3 regions of the Streptomyces sp. NBC_01515 genome follow, and region 2 is predicted to be linked to each of the others. Evidence: riboswitches for the same ligand, from Rfam matches in the RefSeq annotation. Region 2 holds a riboswitch; each other region holds the start of a gene.
The links. Region 2 has a riboswitch for thiamine pyrophosphate ahead of OG407_RS36145 (thiamine ABC transporter substrate binding subunit). Riboswitches for the same ligand answer to the same signal wherever they lie in the genome.
Positions count from the first base shown of each region.

Region 1: it holds a riboswitch for thiamine pyrophosphate, as region 2 does, so the genes downstream of both, thiC (phosphomethylpyrimidine synthase ThiC) here and OG407_RS36145 (thiamine ABC transporter substrate binding subunit) in region 2, are expected to answer to the same signal.
Region 3: it holds a riboswitch for thiamine pyrophosphate, as region 2 does, so the genes downstream of both, thiO (glycine oxidase ThiO) here and OG407_RS36145 (thiamine ABC transporter substrate binding subunit) in region 2, are expected to answer to the same signal.

Region 1 is NZ_CP109416.1:5,937,298-5,940,543, reverse strand. It holds gene thiC (phosphomethylpyrimidine synthase ThiC) at 1-1,345, opposite strand, end outside; TPP riboswitch at 1,338-1,527, opposite strand; gene OG407_RS26695 (YibE/F family protein) at 1,599-3,122, shown strand.
Region 2 is NZ_CP109416.1:7,961,705-7,964,950, forward strand. It holds gene OG407_RS36135 (phosphatidate cytidylyltransferase) at 1-68, shown strand, start outside; gene rlmN (23S rRNA (adenine(2503)-C(2))-methyltransferase RlmN) at 161-1,267, shown strand; TPP riboswitch at 1,292-1,397, shown strand; gene OG407_RS36145 (thiamine ABC transporter substrate binding subunit) at 1,469-2,545, shown strand; gene OG407_RS36150 (ABC transporter permease) at 2,590-3,246, shown strand, end outside.
Region 3 is NZ_CP109416.1:3,512,095-3,515,340, forward strand. It holds gene OG407_RS15550 (NAD(P)/FAD-dependent oxidoreductase) at 53-1,282, opposite strand; gene OG407_RS15555 (hypothetical protein) at 1,327-1,665, opposite strand; TPP riboswitch at 1,716-1,827, shown strand; gene thiO (glycine oxidase ThiO) at 1,825-2,988, shown strand; gene thiS (sulfur carrier protein ThiS) at 2,985-3,185, shown strand; gene OG407_RS15570 (thiazole synthase) at 3,189-3,246, shown strand, end outside.

The DNA of each region.
Region 1 (3,246 bases), 2.0 Mb from region 2:
CGTCCGTCGTCAGCGGGCCGAGCGTATAGAACGGAGCTTCATCACAGATCTCCTGCTGAAGGTCGATGTTCTCCTTGATCTTGTGCATCGGGACATGTCCCGGGCCCTCGATCATGGTCTGTACGTTGAAACGCTTCGCGATCGTGTTGAGTTCCCCGAGCGTCCGCAACTCCGCGAACTGCGCCTCGTCGTTGGCGTCCGCGATCGACCCCGGCCGCAGGCCGTCGCCGAGCGAGTACGTGACGTCGTAGGCGGCGAGGATCTCGCTCAGTTCCTCGAAGTTCTCGTAGAGGAACGATTCCTTGTGGTGCGCGAGGCACCAGGCCGCCATGATCGAGCCGCCGCGCGAGACGATGCCCGTCTTGCGGTTCGCCGTGAGCGGTACGAACGGCAGCCGCACGCCCGCGTGGACGGTCATGTAGTCCACGCCCTGCTCGGCCTGTTCGACGACCGTGTCCTTGTAGATCTCCCAGGTCAGCTCCTCGGCGCGGCCGTCGACCTTTTCGAGCGCCTGGTAGAGCGGCACCGTGCCGATGGGGACGGGGGAGTTGCGCAGCACCCACTCACGGGTGGTGTGGATATTGCGGCCGGTGGACAGGTCCATGACCGTGTCGGCGCCCCAATGGGTCGCCCAGGTCATCTTCTCGACCTCCTCCTCGATGGAGGAAGTGACCGCGGAATTGCCGATGTTGGCGTTGACCTTCACCAGGAACCGCTTACCGATGATCATCGGCTCGATCTCGGGGTGGTTGACGTTGGCCGGCAGCACCGCCCGCCCGGCCGCGATCTCCTCCCGGACCACCTCGGGCGAAACCTTCTCCCTTACGGCCACGAACTCCATCTCCGGCGTGATCTCGCCCCGTCGCGCGTAGGCGAGTTGCGTGACCGCCGTGCCGTCCCGCCCGCGCCGCGGCTGACGCGGCCGGCCGGGGAACACCGCGTCGAGGTTGCGCAGTCCACCGCGCGGTGAGGTGTGCTTGATCCCGTCGTCCTCGGGGCGGACGGGCCGGCCCGCGTACTCCTCGGTGTCGCCGCGGGCGATGATCCAGTTCTCCCGCAGCGGCGCCAGCCCCCTGCGGACGTCGGTGTCGACGAGCGGATCGGTGTACGGGCCGGAGGTGTCGTACAGCGTCACGGACTGCCCATTGGTGAGGTGCACCTGACGGACCGGCACCCGAAGATCGGGGCGCGAGCCCGCGACGTACCCCTTGTGCCAGCCGATGGACTGCTCGGCCTCCGCCGGTTCTCCGGCCGCCGTGGGCTGCTCGGCCCGCGCGAACTCCTCGCCCGGAATGGGCTGTTCGTCCTGGCTGACGGCAGACGTGTGTGCGTCCTTGTTGGTCATGAGACCTACTCCCTACGCCGGCATTACCCGGTAACAGGTTCGGCGGTCGACGCAGCGGCTTCCGTCAGTCGATGTTTCATGTGAAACATCACTCGATTCAGGTGACGTTTCACGTGAAACAGCGCAAAGACGAAGGTCAGCGCCCTCTCAGCCCGGTGCTCCGAGCTCCCGCGTGTGCAAAGGTGCCTCCACGCTAGCGTCATAAGTGGCGCGCTGAACAGTGGGCCTCCGGCGTTCTTGCGATGATCGGGCGGTGACCACCACACAGCAGCCCCCGTACCCGCCGACCGGGCGGCCGCATGGCCACGACCACGGACCCAGCGATGACCACGGCTCCGGTTCCGGGCACGACCACGGCTCGGGTGGGGACGGTGGACACGGCCCGGGTGGCGACGGCGGGCACAGTTCCGGAGCAGGCGGTGGAGGACACGGTCACTCGCACAACCACGGCCCCGCCGCCCCCGTCTCCCGGCATCTGCGGAAGGTCATCGCGGCGATCCTGATCCCGTTCACGGTGGCGGTCGTGGTCGGCATGGTGGTGCTCTGGCCCGGCGGCGCCCCGTCGCACAAGCGCACCGGGGTCGGCTTCGACCGGCAGACACAGCAGGCGACGGTCACCAAGGTCATCAGCGTGAGCTGCGCCTCGGTGAACGCATCGGGCGGAGGCTCGACCGGGGACACCTCCACCGCCGAGGGCTCCTCTGCGGCGCAGGAAGCGGGCGGCACCTGCAAGAAGGCCACGGTCACGGTCTCCACCGGCAAGGACAAGGGCCGTACGTTCACGGAGATCGTGCAGCCCGACCAGTCACGGCAGTTGCATCAGGGCGAGAAGGTCGTGGTCGCGTACGAGCCCTCCGCGCCCAGGGATCTGCAGTACTCCGTCACCGATGTGAACCGTAAGTTCCCGATGGCACTGCTCGCCGGGATCTTCGCGCTGGCCGTCGTGGTGGTGGGCCGGCTGCGCGGTGTCATGGCGCTGGTCGCGCTGGCCATCAGCTTCATGATCCTGAACTTCTTCATCCTGCCCGCGATCCTGCACGGCTCGAACCCGCTGATCGTGGCGGTGGTCGGATCGAGCGCCATCATGCTCATCGCCCTCTACATGTGCCACGGCCTGTCGGCCCGAACATCGGTGGCGGTGCTCGGCACCCTGATGTCGCTGGTGCTGATCGGCGTCCTGGGCTCGGTGTTCATCGGCTGGGCCGCGCTGACCGGCAACACGGACGACAACACGGGCCTGATCCACGGGCTGTACCCGTCCATCGACATGAGCGGTCTGCTGCTCGCCGGCGTCATCATCGGTTCGCTCGGCGTGCTCGACGATGTGACGGTCACCCAGACATCGGCGGTCTGGGAGCTGCACGAGGCGAACCCCGCGATGGGCTGGCGCGGGCTGTACCGCGCCGGCATCCGCATCGGCCGCGACCACATCGCGTCGGTCGTCAACACGCTCGTCCTCGCCTACGCGGGCGCCGCGCTGCCCCTGTTGCTGCTCTTCTCCATCGCGCAGAGCAGCGTGGGCGCGGTCGCCAACAGCGAGTTGGTCGCCGAGGAGATCGTGCGCACGCTGGTGGGTTCCATCGGCCTGGTCGCATCGGTACCGGTCACCACGGCCCTCGCGGCCCTGGTGGTCTCGGCGGACCGACCGGGGCGCGAGGCGGTTCCGGCGGGTGCGGCTGGACCGGGCTCGGCTACGACAGCCGCGTCGGCCACGGCGGCGCCGAACGCCAAGCCCGCTCCGGCGCGCGGCGGGAAGGGCCGGCGCCGCAAGCACTGAGACGCCGTGGGCGCTGATTGATTCACCGCAGGCACTGCGGCGGGCGGCGAGAACCGCCCCAGGGAGCCACGCAGAAGCGTTACTGCGGATCCCCGGACCCGCGGTACTTCAACCTCACCCGAGG
Region 2 (3,246 bases):
TGGACTCGTTGCTGCCCACGGCTCCGGTGGTCTGGCTGCTGCTGGTGCTGTTCGTCGGATCCGGCTGAAGACTGGTCTGACCTGCGGTTTTGCGTACGAGGGGCTCGTTGTCCACAGGGCGGCGAGTCCCTCTTCGTATGTCTGCGACACTGGTAGGGCCATGCCTAAGCCCGGAGAACTCACATTCGTCGCCCCCCGCGGAGCCCAGAAGCCGCCGCGGCACCTTGCCGATCTCACGCCCGCCGAGCGCAAGGAAGTCGTCGCCGCGGTCGGGGAGAAGCCGTTTCGCGCCAAGCAGCTCTCGCAGCACTACTTCGCGCGCCTCGCGCACGACCCGGCGGAGTGGACCGACATCCCCGCCGGTTCGCGCGCCAAGCTGCAAGAAGCGCTGCTTCCTGAGCTGATGACCGTCGTACGGCATCTGTCGACCGACCAGGAGACCACCCGCAAGACGCTGTGGCGGCTGTTCGACGGGACGCTCGTCGAGTCGGTGCTGATGCGGTACCCGGACCGGGTCACCATGTGCATCAGCTCACAGGCGGGGTGCGGGATGAACTGCCCGTTCTGCGCGACCGGACAGGCCGGCCTGGACCGCAATCTGTCGACCGGTGAGATCGTGCACCAGATCGTCGACGGGATGCGGGCGTTGCGGGACGGGGAGATCCCCGGTGGTCCCGCGCGGCTGTCCAACATCGTCTTCATGGGCATGGGCGAGCCCCTCGCCAACTACAAGCGGGTCGTCCAGTCCATCCGTGCCCTCACCGACCCCGAGCCGGACGGCCTCGGCCTCTCGCAGCGTGGGATCACCGTCTCGACGGTCGGACTGGTCCCGGCGATCCACCGCTTCTCCGACGAGGGCTTCAAGTGCCGCCTCGCGATCTCGCTGCACGCCCCTGACGACGACCTGCGCGACACCCTGGTCCCCGTGAACACGCGGTGGAAGGTGCGCGAGGTCCTCGACGCGGGCTGGGAGTACGCGGCGAAGTCGGGGCGCCGGCTGTCCATCGAGTACGCGCTGATCCGCGACATCAACGACCAGGCGTGGCGCGGCGACCGGCTCGGCCGCCTCCTCAAGGGCAAGCCCGTGCACGTCAACCTGATCCCGCTGAACCCGACGCCGGGCTCGAAGTGGACGGCCTCCCGCCCCGAGGACGAGAAGGCGTTCGTCGAGGCCATCGCGGCCCACGGGGTGCCGGTCACCGTCCGGGACACCCGGGGCCAGGAGATCGACGGAGCGTGCGGCCAGCTCGCCGCGACCGAGCGGTAGGCTGACCGGCGTAGGTACATCTTCATATTCCGACAGGGGAGCGCCACAGCGCTGAGAGTGCGGGATTGTCCGCAGACCCTCTGAACCTCGCCCAGGTCATTCTGGGTAGGAAGTTCGGTCACCACTCTTGCTGTTGCGCCCTGCCCACGTCCTGTGGGCGGGGCCGCGTCTCTTCCTGGACACCCCAGGAGGAAAACAACCGTGCACCACACCAAGACGTTCGTGGCCGCGGCCGTCGGCCTCGGGCTGCTCACGCTCTCCGCGTGCGGCTCGTCCGACAGCGGCAGCGGCGGCGACTCCAAGACCGTCACCCTCGTCAGCCACGACTCCTGGGCCGTCTCGAAGAGCGTCCTCAAGGACTTCGAGAAGCAGTCCGGCTACACGGTCAAGGTCCTCAAGGACGGCGACGCCGGCCAGGCCGTCAACAAGGCGATCCTGACCAAGGACAACCCCCAGGGCGACGTCTTCTTCGGCGTCGACAACACCCTGCTCTCCCGCGCGCTCGACAACGGCCTCTTCCAGTCCTACGACGCGAAGGGCTCCGACCTCGTCAAGCCCGAGTACCGCGTCGACCAGACCAAGCACCGGGTCACCCCCATCGACACCGGCGACATCTGCGTCAACTACGACAAGGCCTACTTCAGCGAGCACAAGCTGACCCCGCCGACCTCCTTCGCGGACCTGGTCAAGCCCGAGTACAAGAACCTCCTCGTCACCGAGAACGCGGCCACCTCCTCGCCCGGTCTCGGCTTCCTGCTCGGCAGCGCGGCCCAGTTCGGCGACGACGGCTGGCAGGGCTACTGGAAGAAGCTCAAGGCCAACGGCGTCAAGGTGGTCGACGGCTGGGAGCAGGCCTACGACCAGGAGTTCTCCGGTTCCGCCGGCGGCAAGAAGGCGGGCGGCGACCGGCCCCTCGTCGTCTCGTACGCCTCCTCGCCGCCCGCCGAGGTCATCTACGCCGACCCGAAGCCGACCACCGCGCCCACCGGGGTGTCGTACGGCACCTGCTTCCGGCAGACCGAGTACGCGGGCCTGCTCAGCAACGCGAAGAACACCAACGGCGGCAAGGCGTTCCTCGACTTCCTGCTGACCAAGGAGTTCCAGCAGGACATGCCGCTCAACATGTTCGTCTACCCGGTGATCGAAGGCGCCCAGGTGCCGCAGGAGTTCGTGAAGTACGGCCGCCAGGCCTCGGACCCCGAGACCATGGCGCCCACGAAGATCGCCGCCGACCGGGACCAGTGGGTCAAGTCGTGGACCTCGCTCGTACTGAAGTAGCCCCACGGAGGACCCATCGGGGCAACGTGACGCGGCTCGGCCTCATGGCCCTGCCCGTCGCGTTCTTCGCGGTGTTCTTCGCCTACCCCGTCGCCGCGATCGTCGCGCGCGGCCTCAAGGTCGACGGCGCCTGGCAGTTGGGCCGTATCCGGGACGTGCTGGTCCAGTCAGACATCCGGCACGTCCTGTGGTTCACCACCTGGCAGGCGCTCGCGTCCACCGCGCTCACGCTGCTGATCGCGCTCCCCGGCGCGTACGTCTTCGCGCGCTTCGACTTCCCGGGTAGGCACGTCCTGCGGGCCGCCGTGACGGTCCCCTTCGTGCTGCCGACGGTCGTCGTCGGTACGGCCTTCCTCGCGCTCGTCGGCCGGGGCGGACTCCTGGACGACCTGTGGGGCGTACGGCTGGACACCACCGTGTGGGCCATCCTGCTCGCGCACGTCTTCTTCAACTACGCGGTCGTCGTACGGACGGTGGGCGGCCTCTGGGCACAGCTCGACCCGCGCCAGGAGGAGGCCGCGCGGATGCTCGGTGCCTCCCGGCTCCGGGCCTGGCGGAAGGTGACGCTGCCCGCGCTCGGGCCCGCCGTGGCCGCCGCCGCGCTGATGGTCTTCCTCTTCACCTTCACGTCCTTCGGCGTGGTCCAGATCCTCGGCGGCCCGACCTTCTCCACCCTCGAAGTCGAGATCTACCGCCAGACG
Region 3 (3,246 bases), 4.4 Mb from region 2:
GCCATCCCGGACTGACAGTCGGAAGTCGGGCCGGTCCGACCCGGGGGACGAACTAGGCGATAGCCGCCTTCATCGGCAGAGAAGCATCGGCCAGCAGTGCGTGATCCATGGGCGTGGCCGACTCGATCAGGCGGCGGCCCTGGGCCAGGTCACGGGGGCGGCCGACCGCCAGGAGGGCCACCAGACGGTCCTCGCGCAGCCAGCAGACGCTCCACGCGGGGTTGGCCGGATCGCCGCGCCAGAGGGTGGTGTCGGCGGACGCGTGATGGCCGGCGTACTGGACGAAGCGGCCGAACTGCTCCGACCAGAAGTACGGCACCGGGTCGTACACCGCCGGGCTCTCCCCCACGATGTTCGCGGCGACCGTGCGCGGCCCCTGGAGGGCGTTGTCCCAGTGGTGGACCAGAAGGCGCTCGCCGTACCTTCCCGAAGGGAAGGAGGCGCAGTCGCCGACCGCGTACACGTCCGGTACCGAGGTGCGCAGCCCGGCGTCGGCCAGGACCTCGCGGTGCGCGCCCAGTTCGATGCCGGAGCCCGCCAGCCAGGCGGTGGCGGGGCGGGCGCCGATGCCGACCACGACAGCACCCGCGGGCAGCCGTGAGCCGTCGTCGAGGACCACCTCGCCGGGTTCGACGTGCGCCACGCGCGCGTGCGTCCGCAGCGAGGCTCCGGCGGCGGCGTACCAGGCGGCCATCGGCGCGGCCACCTCGGCGGGCAGCGCCCCCGCGAGCGGCCGGTCGGCGGCTTCCACGACGGTCACCGCGCAGCCCGCCTCACGCGCGGCCGTGGCGAACTCGGCGCCGATCCAGCCCGCGCCGACCACCACGATGTCGTGCTGCCGGGCGAGCACCGGCCGCAGCCGCTCGGCGTCGTCCAGGGTGCGCAGCAGGTGCACCCCGGGGATGCCGTCGGCGCCCGGCAGCCGGATCGGTTCGGCACCGGTGGCGAGCACGAGGACGTCGTAGGGCACCGGGCCCTCGGCGGTGTCCAGTTCGTGGTCGGCGGGGCGCACGCCCACCACCTCGCGCCCCAGTTGCACCTCGATGCCGAGCGCCTCGAAGTCGACGTCGAAGGCGGAGCCCTCGGCCTTGCCGAGCAGGACGGCCTTGGACAGCGGGGGCCGGTCGTACGGCTGATGGGGTTCCGCGCCGATCAGGGTGACGGTGCCGGTGAAGCCCTGTTCCCGCAGCGCGACCGCGGTCTGCACCCCGGCCATGCCCGCGCCGACGACGACCACACGCCGTCCTGCCACCGTGCCCTGGTCCCGCGTCTGCTCGCTCACTCGATCACCATAGACACCTGACAATTTGTCAGTCAGCGGGCGCGTCAGGTGACCTGTTCCACAGTGCTGGTCCCGTTTCCCTCCTGGGACTCCCACTCCCAGGTCTCGTCGAGGCGAATGCGGCCGTCCGGCAACGCGACCACTTCGGACACGCAGTGCCCGGAGGACGTCGTCCCGTCCGTCTTCAACTGCACGTACCGGAAGTCGATCCGGTCCCCCGCGCGCGTGCCGACGAGACGCCCCCGTACGACGTCGCCGCCCCCGTACTCGGCCCAGATCTCGCCGTCCTTCTCGTGGTACGCGAACCGGGTGCGCGTACCGACCTGACCTGGGGCCTGGTCCGCGACAGGGGCGAGGACGAGACCGTCGAGCGAGCGGGCCATGGACGAAGGCTCCCTTACTGGCGCACAAAGCACGGGCTAGGGTGGCCGAGTAAAGCACTCGCGGGAGTCCGGACGTACCGGGCTGAGAGGGAGGCTGGCGGCCTCCGACCGTACGAACCTGATCCGGGTCATGCCGGCGAAGGGAGGGGCTGGACGCCCATGCCTGCACGTACGTCAGACGTCCTCGTCGTCGGGGGCGGGATCATCGGCCTGGTCACGGCCTGGCGCGCGGCCCAACGCGGCTTCTCCACGGCGGTGTTGGACCCCGAGCCGGGCGGCGGGGCCGCCCAGGTGGCCGCCGGGATGCTGGCCGCCGTCACCGAGCTCCACTACGGCGAACAGACCCTGCTCGCCCTCAACCTGGCCTCGGCGGACCGCTACCCGGACTTCGCGGCCGAGCTGACCGACCTCACCGGCCTCGACCTCGGCTACCGCCGCTGCGGCACGCTCGCCGTCGCCCTGGACGCCGACGACCGGGCCCATCTGCGCGAACTCCACGCCCTCCAGCACCGGTCGGGGCTCGACTCCGAGTGGCTGTCGGGGCGCGAGTGCCGGCGCCTGGAGCCGATGCTCGCGCCGGGCGTGCGCGGGGGGCTCAGGGTCGACGGGGACCACCAGGTCGACCCGCGGCGGCTGGCGGGCGCGCTGGTGGCCGCGTGCGAGCGCGCCGGGGTCGTCTTCCACCGGACGTGGGTCGAGCGGCTCACGGTCGGGCGGGACCGCGCCACGGGGGTCGTCACGCGTGAGGACGTCACGCTCGCCGCGGACCAAGTAGTGCTCGCGGGCGGCAGCCTCAGCGGGCAGCTGCGGGGGGTCCCGGACGACGTCCTGCCGCCCGTACGGCCCGTGAAGGGGCAGGTGCTGCGGCTGACCGTGCCGGAGCGACACGCGCCGTTCCTGAGCCGGACCGTGCGGGCCGTGGTGCGCGGCAGCCAGGTGTACCTGGTGCCGCGCGAGAACGGCGAGCTGGTCGTCGGCGCGACCAGCGAGGAGCTGGGCTGGGACACCACCGTGACCGCCGGCGGTGTCTACGAACTGCTGCGCGACGCCCACGAGTTGGTCCCCGGGATCACCGAACTCCCGCTCACCGAGACCCGGGCCGGACTGCGCCCCGGCTCCCCCGACAACGCACCCCTGCTCGGCCCGACCGCGCTGCCGGGACTGCTGCTGGCCACCGGGCACTACCGCAACGGCGTGCTGCTCACCCCGGTCACCGGCGACGCCCTGGCGCACGCGCTCAGTACCGGTGAACTCCCGGACGAGGCACGCCCGTTCACCCCGAAGCGGTTCGCCCGCACGCACCTCGTGGAGCAGCCCGCATGAACATCTCCGTCAACGGCGAGCACCAGGAGATCGCTCCCGGCACGCCCCTCGACGTGCTCGTACGGTCCCTCACCCCGGCCCCCTCCGGTGTGGCCGCCGCCCTCAACGAAACCGTCGTCCCGCGCGCGGAGTGGCCATCGACGTCCCTCTCCGAGGGAGACCGCGTCGAGGTCCTCACCGCCGTCCAAGGAGGCTGACCCATGGCCGACGACCCCTTCGTCCTCGGTGGTACGTCCTTCACGTCCCGGCTGATCATGG